Regions from separate parts of the Flexivirga aerilata genome, predicted to be linked through region 1. Evidence: riboswitches for the same ligand, from Rfam matches in the RefSeq annotation. Region 1 holds a riboswitch; the other holds the start of a gene.
What was found. A riboswitch is a leader RNA that binds a small molecule or an ion and turns the genes downstream of it on or off. The one in region 1 is predicted to bind S-adenosylmethionine.

Region 1 (10,877 bases):
GAACGCCAGAAGGTGCTGGCCGGGCTGCCCGCCTCCCGTCATACCGATGCGGACGTGGTGGACCTGCGCTGGCAGATCGAGGAACTGCGGGTCAGCCTCTTCGCCCAGCGCCTCGGCACCCCACGGCCGGTGTCGCCCAAGCGGATCTTCAAGGCGATGGACCTGGTCGAGGACGCCGGCTGACCGGCGCGGCGCGGGGCCACCCCGGCGCATCGGCAGGGCCCTCGGGAATCCCCGCCGAGCTCGCCGCGTTGGCGAAGGTAAGACACCGATTTTCAGGGAGTATGCCGTGCAAGACCCACGAGAGCTCTACCAGCTCGAGACCGACACCCACGCCAGCGCGCTCGGTGCGCACACGATGGTGGTCTCGCTGGGTGGCCTGATCGACGCCGGCAACACCCAGAAGCTGATCACCGCGCACCTGCTCGGCTCGCTGGAGCACACGGTCGTCGCGTCGTTCGACGTGGACCAGTTGCTGGACTACCGCGGCCGCCGGCCGGCGATGACCTTCGACCGCGACCACTTCAGCGACTACGACGACCCGTCGATGCTGCTCTACCGGATGGTCGACGCCGAGGGCACCCCGTTCTACCTGCTGGCCGGGCCCGAGCCGGACTACCAGTGGGAGCGGGTCATCGAGGCCATCCGGCAGCTGGTGCGCCGTCTCGGCATCCAGCTGGTGGTGAGCGTGCAGGGCATCCCGATGGGCGTGCCGCACACGCGCCCGGTCGGCATCACCCAGCACGCGAGCAACCCGTCGCTGATCCCCGGCAACGACGCCGCCTTCGGCATGATCCAGATCCCGGGGTCGCTCGACTCCCTGATGCACCTGCGGCTCGGCGAATCCGGCATCGACACAGTCGGATTCGCCGTCCACGTGCCGCACTACCTGGCTCAGATGGACTTCGGCGACGCCGCCGTTGCCGGGCTGCGCGCGGTGACCGGGCTCACCGGACTCGACCTGCCGATGACGGAGCTGTCCGCACTCGCCGGCCTGCACCGCGCCGAGATCGAGCGGCAGGTCGCCGACAGCGACGAGGTGGGCGATGTCGTGCACGGCCTGGAGGAGCAGTACGACGCCTTCACCGAGGGGCTGAAGCGGCAGAGTCTGCTCGCCACCGAGCTCGCGGAGCTGCCGAGCGCGGACGAGATCGGCGCCGAGCTCGAGCAGTTTTTGGCCGAGGAAACCGCCGAGGAAGGCACGGAGGAGACCGCTCCGGAAGCCGACGCCGCGTCCGAGGACGAGGGCCCCGACTTCCTGCGCTGAGGCGTCAGTCCTTCGCCTCCGACCACCGGTTGACGACGCGCAGGTCGGCGACGAAGCGCACCGGCGCCCCGCCGGACCACCGACGGGCGGCCGCCTGCAGGGCGTCCCGCACCGCAGCCGCCGCGGCGTCGGCGCGCTCCTGCGGTGCATGCACCAGGAGTTCGTCGTGCAGGCAGAGCACCACCTCGGCGCCCAACGGCCGCAACGCATCGCGCACGGTGAGCGCCCACGCCTTGAACAGCTCGGCAGCAGCGCCCTGCACCACGGCGTTGCGGGTGAACCGGCCGACCGCCCGCCGGTGCACCTGCTCGTCGGCCTCGGTCACCGGCACGACCCGGCCGCCGTAGGTCGTGACCGGCTCGCCGGCCTCACCGCGCTGTGCGGCGGCGCGCAGATAGGCCATCGCCTGCGGGTAGGTGCGATCCATCCGGCGCAGCGCCTCGGCCGCCGGCCCGGACGTCTGCCCGTACATCGCCGCCAGCACCGCGATCTTCGCCGCCGGTCGCTCCAGGTTGAGCTGCCGCGCGACGGTCGCGTAGAGGTCGTCGTCGGCGGTGGCCCGGGCGAAGGCGGGATCACCGGAAACCACTGCCAGCACTCGCGGTTCGACCTGGCCGAGGTCCGCCCGCACCAGCACGTGGCCGTCCGCCGCGGCAACCCCGGGGCGCAGGGGAGTGGGCAGGCTGTGCAGTCCGGCCCCGGCCGTCATGCGGCCGGCGCCTCCGTCGCATGCGGTCCACGGCCCGCGCAACCGGTCGTCCGCGCCGACGTGCGTGTCCAGCCACTGCCAGCCGTAGGTCGTGGCGATCCGCTCGTCCTTGCGCCAGTCGAGCAGCGCGCCGACCACCGGGTGGGTGTCCCGGTAGGGCTCGAGATGCCAGGCGCGGGTGTCGTCGACCTGCACTCCCAGCGACCGCAACAGGTCTCGCACCTGAGCCGGGTTGCGCAGGTCGATCGTGGACCTGCCGGGCAGCAGGTCGAGCACGGCACGGTCGCGCTCCGCGCGGATGCGTCGCGCGTGGCCTTCGTCGGTCGGCCGCGGACCCGCGTGCTCACCGATCAGCCGCTCCAGCGTGGACCGGTCGATCGGCAGCCCGTGCCGTGTGAGCTCGACGCAGAGGAGCGCAGCCCCCGACTCGCTCGCGCCGGTCGCCGGCCCGCGCTCGCGAGCGGCCAGCAACCGCAGCTGTTTTCGCGCGACGGTGAGTGCCAGCCGGGCGTAGTCGACGAGGTTGTCCCGCTGCCAATGCGGTTGCAGACACACCGGATTGAGATATCCGTCGGCCCGGACGGCGACGCTGTCGTCGTCGATGACGTCGAAGAGATCGTCCGACCGTCGCGCCGGCACGCCCTCGATGTCGAGGCCGTGCGCGACCGCCCACACCCGGTCGGGGGAAGCGTCGAAACCACCGACCAGCAGCCGGTGCGCCTCGGCGAGATCCCAGCAACGGTGCACGAATCCGCCGGCAGCCACCACTGGTGAGACGGCGCCCGCGGCGTCCCACCAGACCCAGCGCGGCGGCTCTCCGGCAGCCTGCTCGGCCCGCTGCATGGCGGCGGCCAACTCCTCGGGCGTTCCTGCGAGCTGCACCCCGTCGTCGCCCACGATCACGCCGTGCCGGCCCGCCGGGTCGAAGGCGACGGCATACAGCAAGCCCCGCACCGGCAACGGGTGCGGGGCTCGCGGTGTGGTGCGGGCTTCGGTCAGCGCTCGCCCTTGCTGTTGTTGTCGCCGTCGGTGTTGTGGCCGGCGTCGTGCTCGCGGTTGCCCGGCCGCGGCATCCACGGGTTGTCCTGCTGGGCGTCACCCTGCTGCTGGTCCGGCCGGACCGCGGGGGTCGTGGTCGTCGGCTGGTCGTGCAGGTCCGCCGGCCCACCGGCATCGGGCGACGAACCGCCCGAGATCGGCAGCCCGGAGATCGCCTGCGTCGGTGCGTCCGAACGGTCGCCGTAGGACGGGTAGCCCGAACCCTGCGAGGACCCCTGCGCGCCGCCGGGCCCCGCAGCGTCGGCCGGACCGCCGCCCTGCCGCTCCTGCTGACCCGGCTGCTCGTAGGCAGGGGTGGAGGGCCGGTCGCCGTGCGAGAGGCGGCCCACCTCGTCCGACGACACGGCGCGCGTCGGCGCGTCGTGGGCGGTGTCCTGCCCGCCCTGCTGCTCGGGACGCAGCGCGCGGTTGACCTCGTCGGAGGAGACGGCCCGCGTCGCGGCGTCGGAGTCGTCGGTCGGCGTGCCGCGCTGCGACTCGAAGCCGGAAGCCCCTCCCGCGTAACCGGATTCGGGGCTGCGCGGGGTCTCACCGGAGCGGTCGGCCTGGTCGCCGCCCGGGCCGTAACCGGCCGCTCCGCCGGCGTAGCCCGACTGCGGGCTCTGGGCACCTGAGTCGCCGTGCCCGCCGTAACCGGCCGCACCGCCGGCGTAACCCGACTGCGGGCTGCCGGCCCGGTCGCCTGCTCGTGACGGGGACTGGGAGTCCGGCGCGGCACCGCCGGCATAGCCCGACGACTCCGGCCGGCCGAAGCCCTGGTGCGCGGCGCGGTCCTGCTCGGCGGCACTCTCCGGGCCGGCGTAGGAGGAGTTGCCGTATCCCTGCTGACCCGGCGCGTAGCCCTGGTTGTTGCCGTAGCCCTGGTTGTTGTCGGAGGTCTGGTTGGTGCCGTAGCCGTGGTTGTTGTCGTTGTTGTTGCCGGTGCCCTGCGGGGCGGCGTAGCCGTACTGGCCTGCGCCCTCACGGGATTCGCCGGTGGGCTGCTGACCGTAGGGCTGCTGGCCTTGCGGCTGGCCGTAACTCTGCTGGCCGAAGCCCTGCTGCTGGCCATAGCTCTGCTGGCCGAAACCCTGCTGCTGGCTCTGCTGGCTCTGCTGGCCGTATGCCTGCTGGCCGCCGGCCGGCGCCTGCTCCTGCTGCGGCTGACCGTATGGCGGCGTCGTCGACCCGTAGCCTCCCGGGGTGCCGTAGCCGTCGTGCTGGCTCTGCTGGTGCTGCTGCCCGTAGCCCTGCTGAGCCTGCCCGTAACCCTGCTGGCCCGGCTGGCCTTGCTGGTAGCCCTGCCCGTAACCCTGCTGGCCCTGCTGGTAGCCCTGCCCGTAACCAGGCTGTCCGCCGGCCGGAGCGGTCTTGTTCTTGCGACCCATCAGCAGCAGCGCCAGCGCACCGAGCACGCCGAGCACCAACAGGATGGTGCCGAGCACGATGCCCGTGGTCCGGAAGCCGCCGCCGATCTTGTCGGCGCGCTGACCGGCATACAGCGAACCGTTGTTGCCCGAGCAGGTGACCGACACCGAGCTCGAGCTGTCGCCGCTGCGGGCGATCTCGTAGTACTTCTTGCCGTCGGCGCTGACCGAGAACTCCTTGGTCGGGCGGCCCATCGTGGCCGAGCCCGCCTGGCAGGTGCTCGCCGTGCGGTCGGCCGCCGAGTCGCTGTAGACCGAGAAGCCGCCGTCGAGCGACAGGTTGCTGCCGCTGGAGAACTGCGTGAGCTTCACGCTGGAGCCGCTCATCAGCCCGATGATCAACAGCACGAGGCCGGTCAGGGCCAGGAGCGCCGGTATGGCGAGGAGCTTCTTGTTGCCCGGGGAGTTGGTCATGTGCCGCAACCTAACGCATCGACTGGCGGCGTTTCAGCCGCCGGTTTGTTCCTGCACCTGTCGTTTGATTCTGGACAGCATTGCGACCATTCCCCGCATCCGCAACGGCGACACCGCCTCGGCCAGCCCGAATTTGAACGGCGTGTCGTCCGGCACCCCCAGCACGTCCTCGGCGGACTGCCCGTCGAGACCGGTGTGCAGGATGCCCGCGAACCCCCGGGTGGTGGGTGCCTCGCGCGGCGCGTCGAAGAAGAGCCGCACGACGCCGTCGGTCACCTCGACCGCGAGGAAGAGCGGCGACTGGCACTCGTGCACCTGCTCCAGCAGGCCGGGCTGGTCGGCATACCGCGCCGGCAATGCCGGCAGTTCCTCGTTGAGCTCGAGCAGCAACTGCAGGCGGTCCTTCGGGCCCACCGAGGTGAAGTCGTCGATGAGCTCGGCGAGCGGCGCCGGCAGATCACTCATGCGGTTCGCCGAGTTCGACCGGCACCCGCACCGAGTTGCCCCACTCGGTCCACGACCCGTCGTAGTTGCGCACCTGCGGGAAGCCGAGCAGGTGGCTGAGCACGAACCAGGTGTGCGAGGAGCGCTCGCCGATGCGGCAGTAGACGATCACGTCGTCGTCGGTCGCGAGGCCCTGCTCCTCCTGGTAGAGCTGCTCGAGCTCCGCGCGCGACCGGAAGCGGCCGTCCTCGCGCACCGCACGGGCCCAGGGCACCGACTTCGCGCCGGGGATGTGGCCGCCGCGGATCGCGCCCTCCTGCGGGTAGTCGGGCATGTGCAACAGCTCACCGCTGAACTCGCCGGGGGAGCGGACGTCGACCATCGGGCGGCCGAGGTGGGCCAGCACGTCGGCGCGGAAGGCGCGCACCGGTCCGTCGGACCGCTCGATCACCGGGTAGTCCGACGGCTCCGCCGTGGGCACGTCCTGCGTCATCGGCCGCTGCTCGGCCTGCCACGCGGCGCGGCCGCCGTCGAGCAGCCGCACGTCCGGGTGCCCGAAGAGCGTCATCACCCACAGCGCGTATGCCGCCCACCAGTTGGACTTGTCGCCGTAGATCACCACCGTGGTGTCGCGGCCGATCCCGCGCTCGGACATCACCTTGGCGAAGATGCCGCCGTCGACGAAGTCGCGGGTGACCGGGTCGTTGAGGTCGGTGTGCCAGTCGAGCTTGAAACTGCCCGGGATGTGGCCGGTGTCGTAGAGCAGCACGTCCTCGTCGGACTCCAGGACCACCAGGTCCTTGGTGCCGGAGTCGAGCTGCTCGGCGAGCCACTCGGTGGTCACCAGGCGCTCGGGGTGGGCGAACTCGGCGAGTTGGGGGCTGGGATCAGCTGGCAGCGACATGTTTCCCACGGTACCCAGCGGGCGAGGCGCCCAAGCATCCCCTCGGTGCCCGTCTCACCAGACGGCCCCGTCATACCTGATCGAGGGGCGGGTGGCGGCTCGCCCGCAGAGGTGATTTCGCCGCCGCGCCCGGCTGACATGATGGGCCCATGTTCGGTTCGAAGAAAAGCCAGCAGCCCGCGCCGTTGGACAAGGGTCCGCTCGGCGGCACCGCCCTCAGCCTCGCGCAACACCTGCTGACCGTCGGGATCGACGGCAAGGCGGGCTTCGACAGTGCCGAGGAGATCGCCCAGGCGGCGCTGCGCGACCACCCGGGTGACCCCGAGCGCGCGGTCGACGCGATCGTCTCCCAGCACCGCAAGCTCGCCGGTGCCGCCGGCTTCGTCACCGGTCTCGGCGGGTTCGTCACGATGATCGTCGCGCTGCCGGCCAACGTGCTCGGCTTCTACGTGCTGTCCACCCGGATGGCGGCCGCGATCGCTGCCGTCCGCGGCTACAACCTGCGCGACGAGACCACTCGCACGGCGCTGCTGCTCACGCTGGTCGGCGCGGACTCCGACGACCTGCTCAAGAAGGCCGGCGTGGTCAGCACCGGTCGCCTCGCCAACCTCGCGACGAGGCAGCTGCCGCCGACCGCGCTGATGGTCGTCAACAAGGCCGTCGGCTTCCGGCTCATCAGCCAGGTCAGCGACAAGCTCCTCACCAAGCTCGGCAAGGGCATCCCGTTCGCCGGCGGCGTCATCGGCGCGGGCATCGACGCCTTCCTCATCACGCGCACCGCGAAGGTCGCCAAGAAGGAGTTCCCGCCGGCCGCGCGGGTGCTGCAGCAGGGCAGCTGAGATGGCCGCCCCTGCCCTGCGCTGGGCATCGCTGCGGCGCGTCGGACGAGCCCTGCAGGAGGTCAGCCGGCCGGGTGGGCCGAGCGTCGCTACCCGTCTCGCCGCGTTGCCGCGTATGACGAAGGCGGTCGCCAAAGGCGAGTATTCGCAGGTGAGTCCGGCGCATCTGGCCCTCGTGGCGGCGGCTGCGGCATACGTCGCCTCACCGGTGGATCTGCTGCCTGAGGCGCTGCTCGGCGTCATCGGCTTCGCCGACGACGCCCTGGTGCTCAGCTGGCTCGCGACGACGCTGGTCGAGGACACCGACGCCTTCCTCGCGTGGGAGCAGGCGCGGCGCAGCACCATCAAGGGCGAACGCCTGCGCTGAGCGCGTTCCACATCCTCCGGCGTGGGCGGGCTTCGTCCACAGCTGCCGGGTTTCGGGCTGTCGAGCGGCCGCGGTCCGGCAGAGGCTGCCGGCATGAGCACTTTGCACGGTGTCGGCGACGTCGTCGCCTATCTGCCCTACGAGCTGGGTTTCACCCCGCACGACTCGGTCGTGCTGATCGCGACGCACCATGGTCGCCTGCAGGTCATTGCGCGGCTCGACGTGCCGCCGGACGAGCACGCGACCGTCGCCGCGGTGCACCTGTTGCAACCGGTCGAGCAGCTGCCGGTCGACGACGTCATCGCGGTGGTGTACGACGCCGGTAGCGCCGCGGACCGATTCGTCGCCGCGATTCGTCGCCGTCTGCGACATCGGGGAGTCGTGCTGTCCCACGTGATCCACGCCCGGGACAACCGATGGTGGGCAGCCGCCTGCAGCTGCGGCGGGTGTCCTCGGGAGTGGACCGCACCGTCGGCGGAGGGTGACGTCGACGCGATCGCCGAGCGGGTGCTGCGCGGAGTGGCACCGGTCGCCGACCGAGAGGCGCTGGCCGGGGAGCTCGACCAGCGGTATCCGGAGGTCGCGGTGGCGGTGTGGGCGGAACTCGACCGGCTCGAACGGCTCGGGCGGCTCGAATCGCTCGAACAGCTCGCTGGGGAAGCCGGTCCGCGGGTCGGGTCCGAAGCCGCGACCGATGCGCTGGCCCGGGTGCTGATCGACGAGGGTTGCCCGGTGTCGCGGCTGCCGGTCGGGGTGCTCGCCGTCGCCACCGGCCTGATCCGGCAGCAGCCGGTGCGGGACGCCGTACTGGCCTGGCTGATGCCGGACCTGCTCGATCCCGGCTTGCGCCCACTCTGGCCGTCGTTGCAGGACCGGCTGGGTCCCTCGCCGACGGCGCGTTGCCCCGACGAGTTGTTCGGTGACCGGGCCCGCACGATCGCCGGCCGACTCAAGGAGTGGGTGCAGTGCCTGCCGCCCGAGGGCGCGGTCCCGGTCCTGCTGCTGGTTGCCGGGCTGCACTGGGCGATGGGCACGGGCGCGGTCACCGTGATGGCACTCGAGCGAGTGTTGCGGGCCGACCCGGATTGCCAGCTGGCGCAGCTGTTCGACGCCGCCGTGCAGGAGGGTTTGCGTCCCAGCCGGCGAGAGGATCGCCGTCCGGCGTAGGAGGCGAGGACCTGACCTTGCTACCGTCGTAACCGTCATGAGTCCCAGCGCTCGCTGACTCCCGCGCAGGTGCGGCGATCGGCGAGCACAGCCCCGGCTGGCTGGGCGGCAACCCTCCACCGCGGTGGGGTGCCCCGGGTGAGGACAAGGTCGACCGCGCAGTGCGGCCGGCAAGCGCGGGGCCCCCTTTTTAAAGACCGGCCCCCGGGGTTCGAGGAGTGGTCCGGTGACCGTCACGCACAGCCGATGGGCGACGTCCGCCTCCCCAGTGGAGTGGTGTGCTCCGCCGCCGGATGCCAACCCGGCCTGCCGGGCGATCCGTCTGCGGGACGTGCCGCTCGAGACCGGTGTGCTGCCCGAGGTCGTGGTCACCTTCCAGACCTGGGGTCGGCTCGCGCCCGACGCCGGCAACGCCGTGCTCGTCGAGCACGCGCTGACCGGCGACTCGCACGTGGTCGGCGACGCCGGACCCGGCCAGCCGACCGCCGGCTGGTGGCCCGGGCTCATCGGGCCGGGGGAGCCGCTCGACACGCGCTCGCTCTTCGTGGTCGCGGTCAACGTGCTCGGCGGCTGCCGCGGCACGACCGGCCCGGGGTCGATCGCTCCGGACGGCCGCCACTGGGGGTCGCGGTTCCCGCACACCACGATTCGCGACCAGGTGCTGGTCGAGGCGGCCGTCGCCGACGCGCTCGGCATCGACGCGTGGTTGCTCGTGCTCGGCGGGTCGATGGGCGGCATGCGCGCGGTCGAATGGGTCGCCGGATATCCCGATCGCACCGACGCCGCGCTCGTCATCGCCAGCACCGCCCGTGCCTGCGCCGACCAGATCGCCTGGGGGCAGGCGCAGACGCTCGCCATCACCGGCGACCCCGCCTATGCCGGCGGCGACTACTACGGCACCGGACGCACCCCCGCGACCGGGCTCGGTCTGGCCCGGCGCATCGCGCACGCCACCTACCGCAGCGCCGCCGAACTCAACGGCCGGTTCGGCAGCGAGCCGCAGCTCGGCGAAGACCCGCTGGAGGGCGGCCGCTTCGCCGTGGAGAGCTACCTGGACCACCAGGCCGGCAAACTCGTCGCCCGGTTCGACGCCGGTGCCTATGTGCAACTCACCCGGGCCATGGCGACCCACGACGTCACCCGCGGTCGCGGCACCCTGTCGGACGTGCTCGGCTCCTACCGCGGGTTGCTGCGGGTGGCGGCGGTCGATTCGGACCGGCTCTTCCCGGTGCCGCTGTCGGAGGAGATGGCTGCGGCATACGGCGACGAGCCGGTGCGACTCATGCGATCGGACCACGGTCACGACGGGTTCCTGGTCGAGACCGACCAGGTGCGCGCGCTGGTGCGCGAGACCGTCGCCGACATCTGGGCGCGGCGGCACCGGCGGCTGGGCGTCGGCTGACCGGGCCCCTCGTGGCGGCTCCGGCACATCGACCGCGGACGCGACCTGCGGCGGGGCGCGCGTCCGGGTAGCGTCGGGGTAGCGTCGACTCAGGTCACGGCACACGGGCCCCCGCGCCCGACGTGCCTTCGCCGACCGACGACCGTGAGAGAGGTGATGGTGCGGTGGCAGTCGTGGTGGGATACGTGCCGACCAAGGAGGGCGCTGCGGCGTTACGCCGGGCGGCCGCGGAGGCGTCGGTCCGGCAGACCCCGCTGATCGTGCTGGACTCCGCACACTCCGAGGGCGACGACCAGGCGGACGATGCCCGCAAGCAGCTGGCCGGCCTCGGCGAGCTCGATGTCAGCTATGAGGTGCGCACCGTCCCGAACGGCGAGGACGCCACCGAGGAACTCCTGCGGATCGCCGAGGACGAGTCGGCCGATCTGCTGGTGATCGGGCTGCGTCGCCGCACCCCGGTCGGCAAGCTGATCCTCGGCACCAACGCCCAGCGCATCCTGCTCGACTCCGCGTGCCCGGTGCTGGCTGTCAAACCGTCCGCGGAATAGCAGTCGCCGCCTCGGCGTTGTCCGGGTGTCGAGCCGAATCGGTGGTGAGCAGAACGCTTTTCGGTGTGCGCACCCGCGCGGAACAACCCGTCCGACCCGCAGGAGAGCAGGTCGATGGGTCGGTCCGTGCCCCGGCTCGTTTTATAATGGTGTCGAAGCACTCGCGAGTGAGGCTCGAACGAGACTCATCGAAGCGCTCGAAGCAGCACTCGCGGCGTTGCCCGGAAACCCCAACCTCGGTAGCCGTCATCCCCGGACGGCGACGTCGTGATGCCAGCACGACCCGATAGCTTTGGAAGGTAGTTGGTGGACCTCGTGTCGAAAACCCCCGCAGCCCCCGAGTTGCCGACG
Region 2 (10,877 bases), 790 kb from region 1:
GCTCGAGTCGTGGCGATTCGCGCCGGCTGACATGTTCCCGGCCGTCACGCCCGAGCTCTACGCAGGCGACTCGCTGGATTTCACGATCGCCACCTATGTAGTGCGCACGCCCGACCTGACGATGCTGGTCGATGCCGGGAACGGCAATGACAAGCACCGGCCGGTCCTGACTGCGCACGATGGGTTCCACACCGACTATCTCGACCGGCTGGCGACGGTCGTCGAGCCGGAAGACGTCGATGTCGTGGTGTGCACACACCTGCATCCCGATCACTGCGGTGGCCTGACGCGTCTCGTCGATGCTTCCTGGGTGCCGGTCTTTCCCCGCGCCCGGCACCTGGTGCCCCGGGAAGAACTCGCCTGGCTGCAAAGTCTGGTGGCCACGGCGGATGTCGACGGGCCGGTGGCGGACCTGGCCCGCACCTACGAGGACAGCGTGCGTCCCGTGCTCGACGCTGGATTGATCGATGAGGTCGACCTGCCCGTCGATCTGGGGCACGGAGTGACCGTGCGTGCCGCCCCGGGTCACACCGCCGGGCATGTGGTCGTCGAACTGAGCCACGGCGATGAGTTCGCCGTCGTCTGTGGCGACCTGCTGCACCATCCGTTTCAGATGGCTGATCTCGCGTTGGCGCACTCCGGTGATTTCGACCCGGACCGGGCGCACCAGACGCGAAGGCAGCTGGTGGAGAAACTCGCCGACAGCGGAGGTCTGTTGTTGCCCTGCCACTTCGGTCCCGGCCACGTGACTCGCACGACCGCCGGTTTCGCTTGGCAACCCCTCCGCCGCGGACGATAGGCGCCGCGCGGCGACTCGTCGCCGATCTCCTGAGCGATCACGCTGCGTCGTCGCACGGGCAGACAGTTTCGCGAAGTTCGTTCGAACAGACCTCCGGTTGTCGGTGGTCGACGTTATGATGATCACAACGACGAAAACGACTGCGGCGGAAGGAGATTCGGGCTATGTCTCTTGATTCTGCTGTGCCGCTGCCGGAGCGTCCGGAGGTGCCGGACGGGGTATCGCGGGTGCCGGTTGAGCCGGGTCGTGGGCCGGAGGTTTTGGCGCAGTTGCAGGCGGTCGCGGCGTTGCTGGACGAGGTGCCGGAGGTGGTGCACCAACTCGGCGACAGACAGCTGGAGTCGCTGACCCAGGTGGTGTTGCGGCTGCACGGGCGGTCGGCTCAAGTTGCTGCGGTGGTCACCGCGGATGCGGTGGACCGGGGCACGGTCGCGGGCTCGACGGCGGCGAACACCACCCAATGGGTGGCCCGGCACGCTGCAGCGGCCGGGGTGCCGGTCGAACCAGCGGAGGCGAAATCGATCGCGGTGGTCGCCGAGGCGTGCCGGGAACCGAAGAACGCGGTGATCGCGGCAGCAGTCGCGCAGGGCAGCTGCACGGTGTCGACGGCGCGGGCCGCGTTGACCAACGCGGACAAGGTCGCGCCCGTGGTGCCGTCCGCGGACCGGGGTGAAGTGTTGTCGTGGTTCCTGCAACTCGATCCGTCGCTCGGGGTCAAGGGTGTGCAGGCGTTGACCCGGAAGATCCTGGCGACCTACGCATCGGAGGCGTTGTCGGCGCAGGACGCGAAACTCGAAGCCGTCGAAACCCTGACCTGGGGTACGACCGCTACCGGGATGACCCGACTCGTGGCCGAGTTGGCGCCGGCGAATGCTGCGGTGCTGAAGGCCGCGATCACCGCCGGTTCCGCACCCCGACCCACCACCACCGGTGGCGGGGATCCCGGTCGCGGTACTGAGGTCGTGCGGGATGACCGCACCCCGGGCAAACGCCGGGCGGATGCGTTGATCGAGTTGGTGACCGCGGGCGCGAAAGTCGCTGCCGGTGAAGTGGCACCGGTCGGGTCCGCGGCCACGGTCCTGCTGACGGTGGACCTCAAGTCGTTGACCGACGGGATCGGTGGGGCAATCACCCCGACCGGTGACATGCTCGATGCGGGAGCGGCCCGGAGGGCCGCGTGTGATGCGGACCTGATCCCCGCAGTGCTCGGCGGGCCGAGTCAACCGTTGGATGTGAGCCGGCGAGAACGCCTGGTCACCAAGGGGTTACGCGCGGCCGTGCTCATACGTGATGGCGGGCGCACCTTCCCCGGCTGTGACCGACCACCGGGTTTCTGCGAGGTTCACCACGTGACCCCCTGGTGGGCCGGCGGCACCACCAGCCTGACCAACTCCGCCATGCTCTGCTGCCGACATCACCAGGAAGTCCACCGCCACGGGTTCATGGCACAAGTCCGCCCCGACGGCGTCACCTGGGACCTCACCGAAGGCCGCATGCCCGGCCACGCACACGCCGCCGCGTAAATCACTGCCGTCCGAACCCGTTACCGAGCACACTGACGCCATGAGTGCTGCGACCCCGTCGAAAGCCGCCCTGCCGAAACAGCTTCGGCTGATCATCGAGACCGACGACTTCGACGAGGCGCTGCGGTTCTACCGCGACGTGCTCGGTATGCCGGAGCAGGCCGCCTACGCCACCGAGGGCGACGACCGGGTCGCGATCCTGCGCGCCGGCGTCGCGACGATCGAGCTTGCGACCCATCAGCACGCGCAAGCGATCGACGAGGTCGAGGGCATGCCACCGGGCACCACACCCACCCTCCGGATCGCACTCGAAGTGGACGACACGCCGGCAACCGTGGAGACCGTGCGACAGGCCGGCACCGAGGTCCTGGCGCCACCCGTCGAGACGCCATTCCGGAGTGTGAACGCCCGCGTGCAAGGCCCGGCCGGGTGGCAGGTGACGTTCTTCCAAGAGCTCGAAACCCTCGAGCAACGTTCGCAACAGCCAGGATTCACCACCGACGACACTCGCGAGCGCTGAACGACTCGCCATGACACCATGCCGACCGTGACCGACTTCGTCCTGCGCGCACGGGCCTTCCTCGCCGCCCACCACCCGGACGCCGACATCGCGTTCCTCGGCGGCAGCGCGGCGACGGGACACGCGACCGCCACCTCCGACCTGACATCCTGGTCCTGCTCGGCGACAGCCGGCCGGACGCGTCCTACGTCGAGACGAGCACGTATGACGGACAACTCGTCGAGGCGTTCGTCTACGGCCAGGCCGCGATCCGCACCTGGACCGCCCGCGGCCGCACCGAACGCCGCCCCGTGCTGGATCGCCTTGCGGCCGAGGGCATTCCGCTCACCCAAGGCACCAAGACCCAGGACTGGCAGGCCGAGGCGCGCGCGGTCATGGCAGCCGGCCCCGCCCCGCTCACCCGCCGCCGAGACCGACGCACGCCGTTACGCGCTGACGTCCCTGCTCGACGACCTCGCCGAACCACGGGACGACGTCGAAGCGGCCGTCGTCGCCGCAGCGACCTGGCGCGAGGCCGCCGAGCTCGCGCTCGGCCTGGACCGGCACTGGCTCGGCACCGGCAAGTGGCTACTCCGCGCACTCCGGGAGAGTGACGAGACCGACCGCTTCGGCCTGATCGCAGCCGCCCGACTCACCGACCGCGCGCAGGTCGCCGCCGCCGGCCACGCCGTGCTCGACGCGGCCGGCGGCCGACTGCAGGAGGGTCACCTGCGGTGCGAAAAGCCCTGATATCCAGCAGGTTTCGTCATACCAGCGCCCAGTCGAGAGCGGTCCCGCGCGGCACGTCCCGGGTGAAGGTGCGACCCTCGACAACACCGAAGAGCTCCGGCGCCAGCCCGCCCGCCGGCCGGATCGCCCGCACCGTCTCCGGGGTCACCCGGTCCCCGGCGCGCACGTCCGCGACCACGTAGAGCGACCTGCGGAAACGCAGGCCCTCGCGCTCACTCGCCACCGCGCCGATGCGCTCGTCGCCGAGCGCGCGAGCGGCAACCGCGGACTCCCGCACCAGTAGGGCGAGTTCGCCCGGCAGGAGAGAGAACGCCGAGTCGACACCGCCGTCGTCCCGGGACAACGTCAGGTGCTTCTCGACGATGCTGCCGCCGAGCGCCACCGACGCGAGAGCGGCGCCGACCCCGAGCGTGTGGTCGGACAGCCCCACCACGACATCGAAGGTGTCGGCGAGCAACCGCAAGCCGCGCAGATTCGAATCCGCCGGATCGGCAGGGTAATTGGCGGTGCAGGACAGCAACGCCAGCTCGGTGCAGCCTGCGGCACGGGCGGTGTCGACGGCCGCCGCGATCTCCGCGACCGACGCCATGCCGGTCGACAGGATCAGCGGTTTGCCGGTCTTTGCCACCCGCTCGATCAACGGCAGGTCGATGATCTCCGACGACGCGATCTTGTATGCCGGCACGTCGAGCGACTCCAGCAGGTCGACCGCCGTCGCGTCGAACGGCGAGGAGAACGCGACCAATCCGAGTGACCGCGCCAGCTCGAAGATCGGCGCATGCCACTCCGACGGCGTGTGCGCCTGCGTGTAGAGGTCCCACAGCGTCCGGCCGCCCCACAACTCGTGGCCGTCGGACAACCGGAAGCCGGGCGCGTCCGACTCGATCGTCATCGTCTCCGGGCGATAGGTCTGCAGCTTCACCGCATGGGCGCCGCTCTCCGCGGCGGCACGCACGATGTCCAGCGCCCGGTCGAGCGAGCCGCCGTGATTGCCGGACACCTCCGCGATCACGAACGGCTGCTCGCCGTCGCCGATCCGGTGGCTGTCGATGGTGAGGTGTCGCATGGCGCGGCCTTCCTGGAGTCGGTATGACGGGGGGCTTCGCCCGCCGGACCAGACTCAGCCCCGAGGGCGGCCCGCGTCCAAGTGCGGCCGCTGATCGTGCCATCAACGTCGTCTATCGCCGCAGGTCAGGAGCTCGTGGCACAGTGATCTGCGTGACCGGTCTCGACCCGCGACTGCTGCCGTCGTTCGTCGTGGTGGCGCGGGTCGGCAACGTCACCCGCGCAGCCGCGGAGCTCAACCTCACGCAGCCGGCGCTGTCGGCGCAGTTGCAGCGGCTCGAGGCCCAGCTCGGTGTCACCCTGCTGCACCGCACCCGCAGCGGCGTCGAGCTCACCGCGGCCGGTGAGGCGCTGCTGCGGCGCGCCGAGGAAGTCGTCGCGCTGACCGAGCTGGCGACCGCCGAGTCGCGGGCGGCGGCGGGACTGGATCGGCTGCGCGTGGACGTGCACGACGAGGCGCTTGCCGTCCCGCGGGAGATCCTCACTCGCCTGGGCAGGATGCGCATCCCGATGGAGGTCAGCGCGATCGGCACGTCCGAGCAGGACCGACTGCTCCTGTCGGGCGAGCTCGACCTGGCGCTCGGCGGCCGTCGTCGGACGCCACTCCCGACGCCACTTCCGACGGCGCTGGTCGAGACGCACCTGGTCGACGAACCGTTGGGTGTCGCCTTCGCGCGGGATCACCCCGCCGCGAGTGCGGAAGCGGTCGACCTGGCAGCGCTGCGCGACGAAGCCTTCTACCTGCCGCGCCGCAGCTTCTCTCCGGACTGGAACGACCTGGTCGAAACCCTGTGCCACGACGCAGGATTCAGCCCGCGCATCGCGGATATCGCGACGGAGTCGACACGGTTGCCGATGTCACTGGTGGCCGCCGGTCGATGCGTCGCGGTCAGTCTGCTGTCGACCCCGGTGCCGTCGACGGTGGCACTGGTGCCGCTGCAGGGTGTCGCCGACTTCGAGTGGACCGTGCGCCATCGCCGCGACGCGCGGCATACGGTCTATGACGCGGTCGCGGCGATGGGCGGGTGATGCCGCTGCCGGGCGGGCAGCTAACGGACAGTCAGGTACCGGGCTGTCAGCGGCGCAATGCCTTGCGGGCCAACGCATTTCCGCTGAACTGCGCCAGCTGCACCAGCACGATGATCGCGGCGACGGCGACCCAGGTGACGGCCCAGTCGAAGCGGTGGTAGCCGTAGGTGATCGCGAAGTCGCCGAGCCCGCCGCCGCCGACGGCGCCGGCGATCGCGGTCATGTCGACCACGGCGACGAAGACGAACGTGTAGCCGAGGATCAGCGGACCGAGTGCCTCGGGCACCAGCACCGACCGGACGATTCGCCAGGGGGAGGCGCCCATGGCCTCGGCTGCCTCGATGATACCGGGATCGACTGAAACCAAAGACTGTTCGACGATGCGGGAGACGCCGAAGGTTGCCGCGATGACCAGTGGGAAGGTTGCAGCGGTGGTGCCGATCGTGGTGCCCATCGCGCGCAACGTCAGCGGTGCGATCGCCGTCACGAAGATGATGAACGGGATCGGCCGGACGATGTTGACCAGCACGTTGAGCACGGTGTTGACCGCGCGGTTCTCCAGCAGGCCGCCGGCCCGGGTGGTGAACAGCGCGACCCCGAGCAGCAGCCCGAGCAGGCCGCCGAGCGCGATGGTCACGACCGCCATGACGAGCGTCTGCCAGATCGCGGTCTGGAAGGTCGGCCACAGGGTGGACCAGTCGGCGGTCATCAGGAGATCACCTCCGCCGTGCCGATGCCACGCAGCGACCCGATGGTCGCCTCGACGGCCTCCGGTGCGCCGGTGAGCGCCAGCGTGAAGCTGCCGAGCGTCTCGGCCTTCAGCTCGGTCACCCCGCCACGCAGGATCTCGAAGTCGACCCCGTGCTCGCGCGCGGCCGCACTCAGGGTGCGGCCGAGTCGCCGCTCGTCACCGACGACGACCGACACGAGCGTGCCCTGCAGATCCTGCGGAAGGTGTTGTCGCAGAGTCTCGTTCGTGCTCGTCCCGGTTGCGGCGGCGAGGAAGCGCTGGGTCGTGGGTGTCTGCGGCGCTCCCAGCACGTCGCGCACCGTCCCGGTCTCGACGACCCGCCCCGCGTCGAGCACGGCGACCCGGTCGGCGATGGAGCGGACGACCTCGAGCTCGTGGGTGATGACCACGATCGAGATCCCGAGCTCCTCGTTGACCCGGCGCAACAATCCCAACACGTCGCGGGTCGTCTCCGGGTCGAGAGCGGATGTGGACTCGTCGGCCAGCAGGAGATCGGGCTGGGTGGCGAGCGCCCTGGCGATGCCGACCCGCTGCTTCTGCCCGCCGGAAAGCTCCTCGGGATAGGACCACGCCTTGTCCAGAAGCCCTACGAAGGACAGCAATTGGGCCACCCGGTCCTCCCGCTCCGCGCGGTCCAGGCCGGCGAGTTCGAGCGGATAGGAGACGTTGCCCACGACCGTGCGCGACCGCATCAGGTTGAACTGCTGGAAGACCATCCCGATCCGTCGGCGCACCTCGCGCAGCGGTTTGCCCGAGAGGGCGGTGATGTCGGTGCCGTCGACGGTCACCGTGCCCGAGGTGGCGCGCTCCAGCCCGTTGAGCAGGCGCACGAGGGTGCTCTTGCCGGCGCCGGAGTAGCCGATCACCGCGAAGATCTCCCCGCGCGGGATGTCGAGAGTCACGTCCTCCAGGGCGGTGTGCGCGGAGTCGCCGCGACCGAAAACCTTGGAAACCTTGTCGATCCGGGCGATCAGCTGATCCGAGGATGCGCCTTCGGTGGAGGGTGCGGTCAGGGTCGAGGCGCTCATGACGATGCCTCGACGGTCTTCTGCAGCCCGGCCAGGATCTTCTGCAGGTCGGCCGCGGGCTTCACCACCGACACGCTGGTGCCCTTGCTTTCGGCGATCACCTGCTTCTGCACGCGCGGGTCCTGATAGAGCTTGACCACTTCGGCGTAGGTCGGGTTGTCCTTGTCCTGCGCGCGGGCGACGATCACGTTGATGTAGGGCTCGGACTGCGCCGACTTGGGGTCGTCGGAGAAGAGTGCCTTGCTCGGGTCGAGCTTGCCGTCGAGGGCGAAGTTGTTGTTGACGACCGCCCCGTCGACCGACGACAGCGAGGTCACCGTCTGCGCGGCGTCGACCGGTGTGACCGACACCTTTGAGGCGCTCTTGTCGATGTCGGCCGGGGTCGACAGCACGTTGCCGCCGTTCTTGAGTTTCAGCAGGCCGGCCGACTGCAGCACCAGCAGCGCCCGCGCCTGGTTGGTCGGATCGTTCGGGATCGCGACCTTGCCGCCGGCCGGAATCTGCTGCAGCTTCTGGTATTTCGAGGAGTAGAGGCTGAGCGGCACGACATACGTTGAACCGATCGGTGTCAGCGACTGGTGTGACGACACGTTGTAGTTGGCCAGGAAGACCAGGTGCTGGAAGAGGTTGAGGTCGAGTTGACCTTGCGCCAGCGCAGGGTTGGCCTGCGTGTAGTCCTGGAAGTTGACCGTCTTGATGCGGATGCCGTTGTCGCGGGCGAGCTGCTTGAACGTCGTCCAGTAGTCCTGGTCGGCATCGGTGACACCGATCGTCACGGTGCGCAGCGACTCACCCGAGCCGCTCGGCGCCGTGCCGCGGCCGGCGGCGAAGCCGCCCACGCCGCCGACGACGAGCCCGAGCACCGCGAGGCCGGCGACGGTGCGCCGGCTCGTCCCGCTGCGTGGGCGCGGGGGCAGTTGCGGACGGTTCGGGTCGTCCTGACCGACGCTCCCTGGTGTTTCGAACATCGTTGTCATCCCTCATGTTTCGTGTATGACGGGACGGCACGCACGAAACGCACCGCGCGCAGGATTGCTGCGCGCCGTGCGGTAGCCGGGAGCTGCCGTGCTTGCCGTTACGGCCTAGTCATCACCTGGAGCACCCCGCCACGTGCGTGAGGGTTGCCGTCCAACCAGCCAGGGCTTCGCGTTGGATCTCGTGACTGCTCAAAACATAAGGCGACGTTACGGGATAAGTCAAAATGCGTAACGTTGCTAACGGGTTGTGATCCGACTCACACCGGCGTTGGTTCGGTCGCCTCGCCACTGTGACGGGTCGCCGGCGTGGCGTGACGTGACCGCAAGCCGAGGGCCAATCCCGTTGCCACCACTGCGACTCCGGCCCAGACGCCGATGCCGGGGAAGGGGTGCCCGAGTGAAACGCCCGTCATCGCCGCGGCCACCGGTGCGATCCCGGTGAGCAGCCCGGCGCGAGCGGCGCCGAGGCTCGCGACGCAGCCGTACCAGAGCACGAACGCCCCGGCCGTCACGAACACCGCGAGGAAGGCGGTCGCCGCGAGTGCAGTCGCGTCGAGCCGCAGGACGGCGCGCGGCCCCTCGCGCCATACGCCGGGAAGTGCGAAGCCGGCCGCAGCCAGCCAGGTCGTGTGCACGGAGACCCCGAACGGCGAGTGCCGTGCGAAGAGCGGCATTGCCAACAGGGTGAAGCCCGCTTCGCAGGCGAACACGACGACCGCCCAGACCAGTCCGACCGCGTCGCTGCGACCGAAGCCCTCGACGAGCGCTGCGCCCAGCGTGACGACGGCCGCCGCGAGCACTGCCCGGGCGGTCGGCGACGATCCTTCGAGCAGTGGACCGACCGCCGCGAGCACCACCGGCACACACGCAACCGCGACCCCGAGCACGGCCGGCTCGGCGTGCTCGCCGCCGACGATCAGCGCGACGTTGAAGAGGATCAGTCCGCAGCCGGTGACCCCGGCCAGCCACAGCCACTCGACACCGCGCGGCCGCTGGATCCGTCGGCCGGTGAGTGCGCAGAGTGCCACCAGCAGGGCGGCGGCCACGGCATACCGCAACGCCTGGACGGTGAGGAAGGGCGCCCGCGACAGCCCGGCGCTGACCGCGACGCTGCCCCCGACGAACGACATCGCCAGCGCGCCACCGACTCCGGCTCGACCTGTTCGGCTCATGACAGTGACCATGACGATGACGATGACAGGCGTTTTGGACCTCTTGAAGGACCAATTCAACCTCGCCATAGTGGACCAATGACCGGTGCCGACTTCCTGCAGCTCGATCCGTCGCGGGCGCCGGCGCGCGGGGTCACCGAATGGCTGACCGGTCAACTGCGCGGCGCGATCGCCGACGGGCGGCTGTCGCCCGGAGCCCGGTTGCCCGCCACCCGCGAACTCGCGGCGGACCTGCGGATCGCGCGCGGCGCCGTCGTCGAGGCCTACCAGCGTCTCCGCGAGGAAGGGCTGGTCGACGGGCGCACCCGGGCCGGGACGACGGTGCGCTCGGCGCCGGCCCGGCCGCAGCGCGCGGGCCGGCGCAGCGCGGCCGTGACCACGCCGACATCGCCGCATCCTGGGGCGGCGCCGAGCGGCATACGGCTCGACCTCTATCCGGGGTTGCCCGATCTCACCGACTTCCCACGCGCCGCGTGGTTGCGACACGAGCGAGCAGTGCTGACCGAGACACCTGCTGCCGAGCTCGGGTATGGCGACCCGCGCGGTCACCCGGTGCTGCGCGCCGAGCTCGCCGCGTGGCTCTCGCGCACGCGCGGACTACGCGTCGGTGCGGACGGGATCATCGTGGTCACCGGCGTGGCGCAGTCACTCGCACTGCTGGGTCAGCAGCTCGTCAGAGACGGGAAAAACATTGTTGCAGTGGAGGATCCGGGATCAGCGGGCGCCGTCCAGCAGCTGGAGCACTGGGGCGTGCACGCCCGCCCGGTCCCGGTCGACGCGGACGGCCTGGTCGTGGAGCGCCTGGCGTCGACACGCGCCCGGAGTGTGTTCGTGACACCGGCGCACCAGTTCCCGACCGGTGTCGTGCTGAGTGCCGCACGGCGCCGCGACCTGGTGGAGTGGGCCGGTCGCGGCCGGCTGATCATCGAGGACGATTACGACGCCGATCAGCGGTACGACCGAGCTCCGGTCGCCGCGATCCAGCCCGCCGCCCCCGATCTGGTCGCGCACACCGGGAGCACGTCCAAGTCGCTCGCCCCCGGGCTGCGGCTCGGGTGGCTGGTCCCGCCGCCACGGTTGTATGACGACCTGGTCGTCGCCAGACGGGCGAGCGACCTGGGCGGCCCGGCGCTTGCCCAACTGGTGCTGGCCCGCTTCATCGCGTCCGGCGACTACGACCGCCACCTGCGCCGGCAGCGTGCCCGGCAACGACACCGTCGCGACGTCCTGCTCGAGGCACTTGCCGCCGCACTGCCCGACGCCGCGATCGGCGGTGTCGCGGCC

Region 2: linked by a shared signal. The riboswitch ahead of HJ588_RS06420 (MetQ/NlpA family ABC transporter substrate-binding protein) and the one ahead of metX (homoserine O-acetyltransferase MetX) in region 1 are both predicted to bind S-adenosylmethionine.

Annotation. Positions count from the first base shown of each region.
Region 1 is NZ_JABENB010000001.1:2,139,921-2,150,797, forward strand. Features, by position in the region: gene hrpA (ATP-dependent RNA helicase HrpA) at 1-183, shown strand, start outside; gene HJ588_RS10060 (PAC2 family protein) at 290-1,267, shown strand; gene HJ588_RS10065 (DNA polymerase) at 1,272-2,930, opposite strand; gene HJ588_RS10070 (hypothetical protein) at 2,972-4,855, opposite strand; gene HJ588_RS10075 (SufE family protein) at 4,889-5,320, opposite strand; gene HJ588_RS10080 (sulfurtransferase) at 5,313-6,203, opposite strand; gene HJ588_RS10085 (EcsC family protein) at 6,353-7,042, shown strand; gene HJ588_RS10090 (YkvA family protein) at 7,044-7,409, shown strand; gene HJ588_RS10095 (DUF4192 domain-containing protein) at 7,503-8,576, shown strand; SAM riboswitch class IV at 8,610-8,759, shown strand; gene metX (homoserine O-acetyltransferase MetX) at 8,803-9,978, shown strand; gene HJ588_RS10105 (universal stress protein) at 10,143-10,526, shown strand; gene HJ588_RS10110 (RNA polymerase sigma factor) at 10,842-10,877, shown strand, end outside.
Region 2 is NZ_JABENB010000001.1:1,347,109-1,357,985, forward strand. Features, by position in the region: gene HJ588_RS06380 (MBL fold metallo-hydrolase) at 1-799, shown strand, start outside; gene HJ588_RS06385 (HNH endonuclease signature motif containing protein) at 964-2,322, shown strand; gene HJ588_RS06390 (VOC family protein) at 2,363-2,842, shown strand; gene HJ588_RS06395 (hypothetical protein) at 2,870-3,571, shown strand; gene pseI (pseudaminic acid synthase) at 3,588-4,637, opposite strand; gene HJ588_RS06405 (LysR family transcriptional regulator) at 4,790-5,665, shown strand; gene HJ588_RS06410 (methionine ABC transporter permease) at 5,712-6,374, opposite strand; gene HJ588_RS06415 (methionine ABC transporter ATP-binding protein) at 6,374-7,444, opposite strand; gene HJ588_RS06420 (MetQ/NlpA family ABC transporter substrate-binding protein) at 7,441-8,412, opposite strand; SAM riboswitch class IV at 8,505-8,608, opposite strand; gene HJ588_RS06425 (DMT family transporter) at 8,679-9,593, opposite strand; gene pdxR (MocR-like pyridoxine biosynthesis transcription factor PdxR) at 9,672-10,877, shown strand, end outside.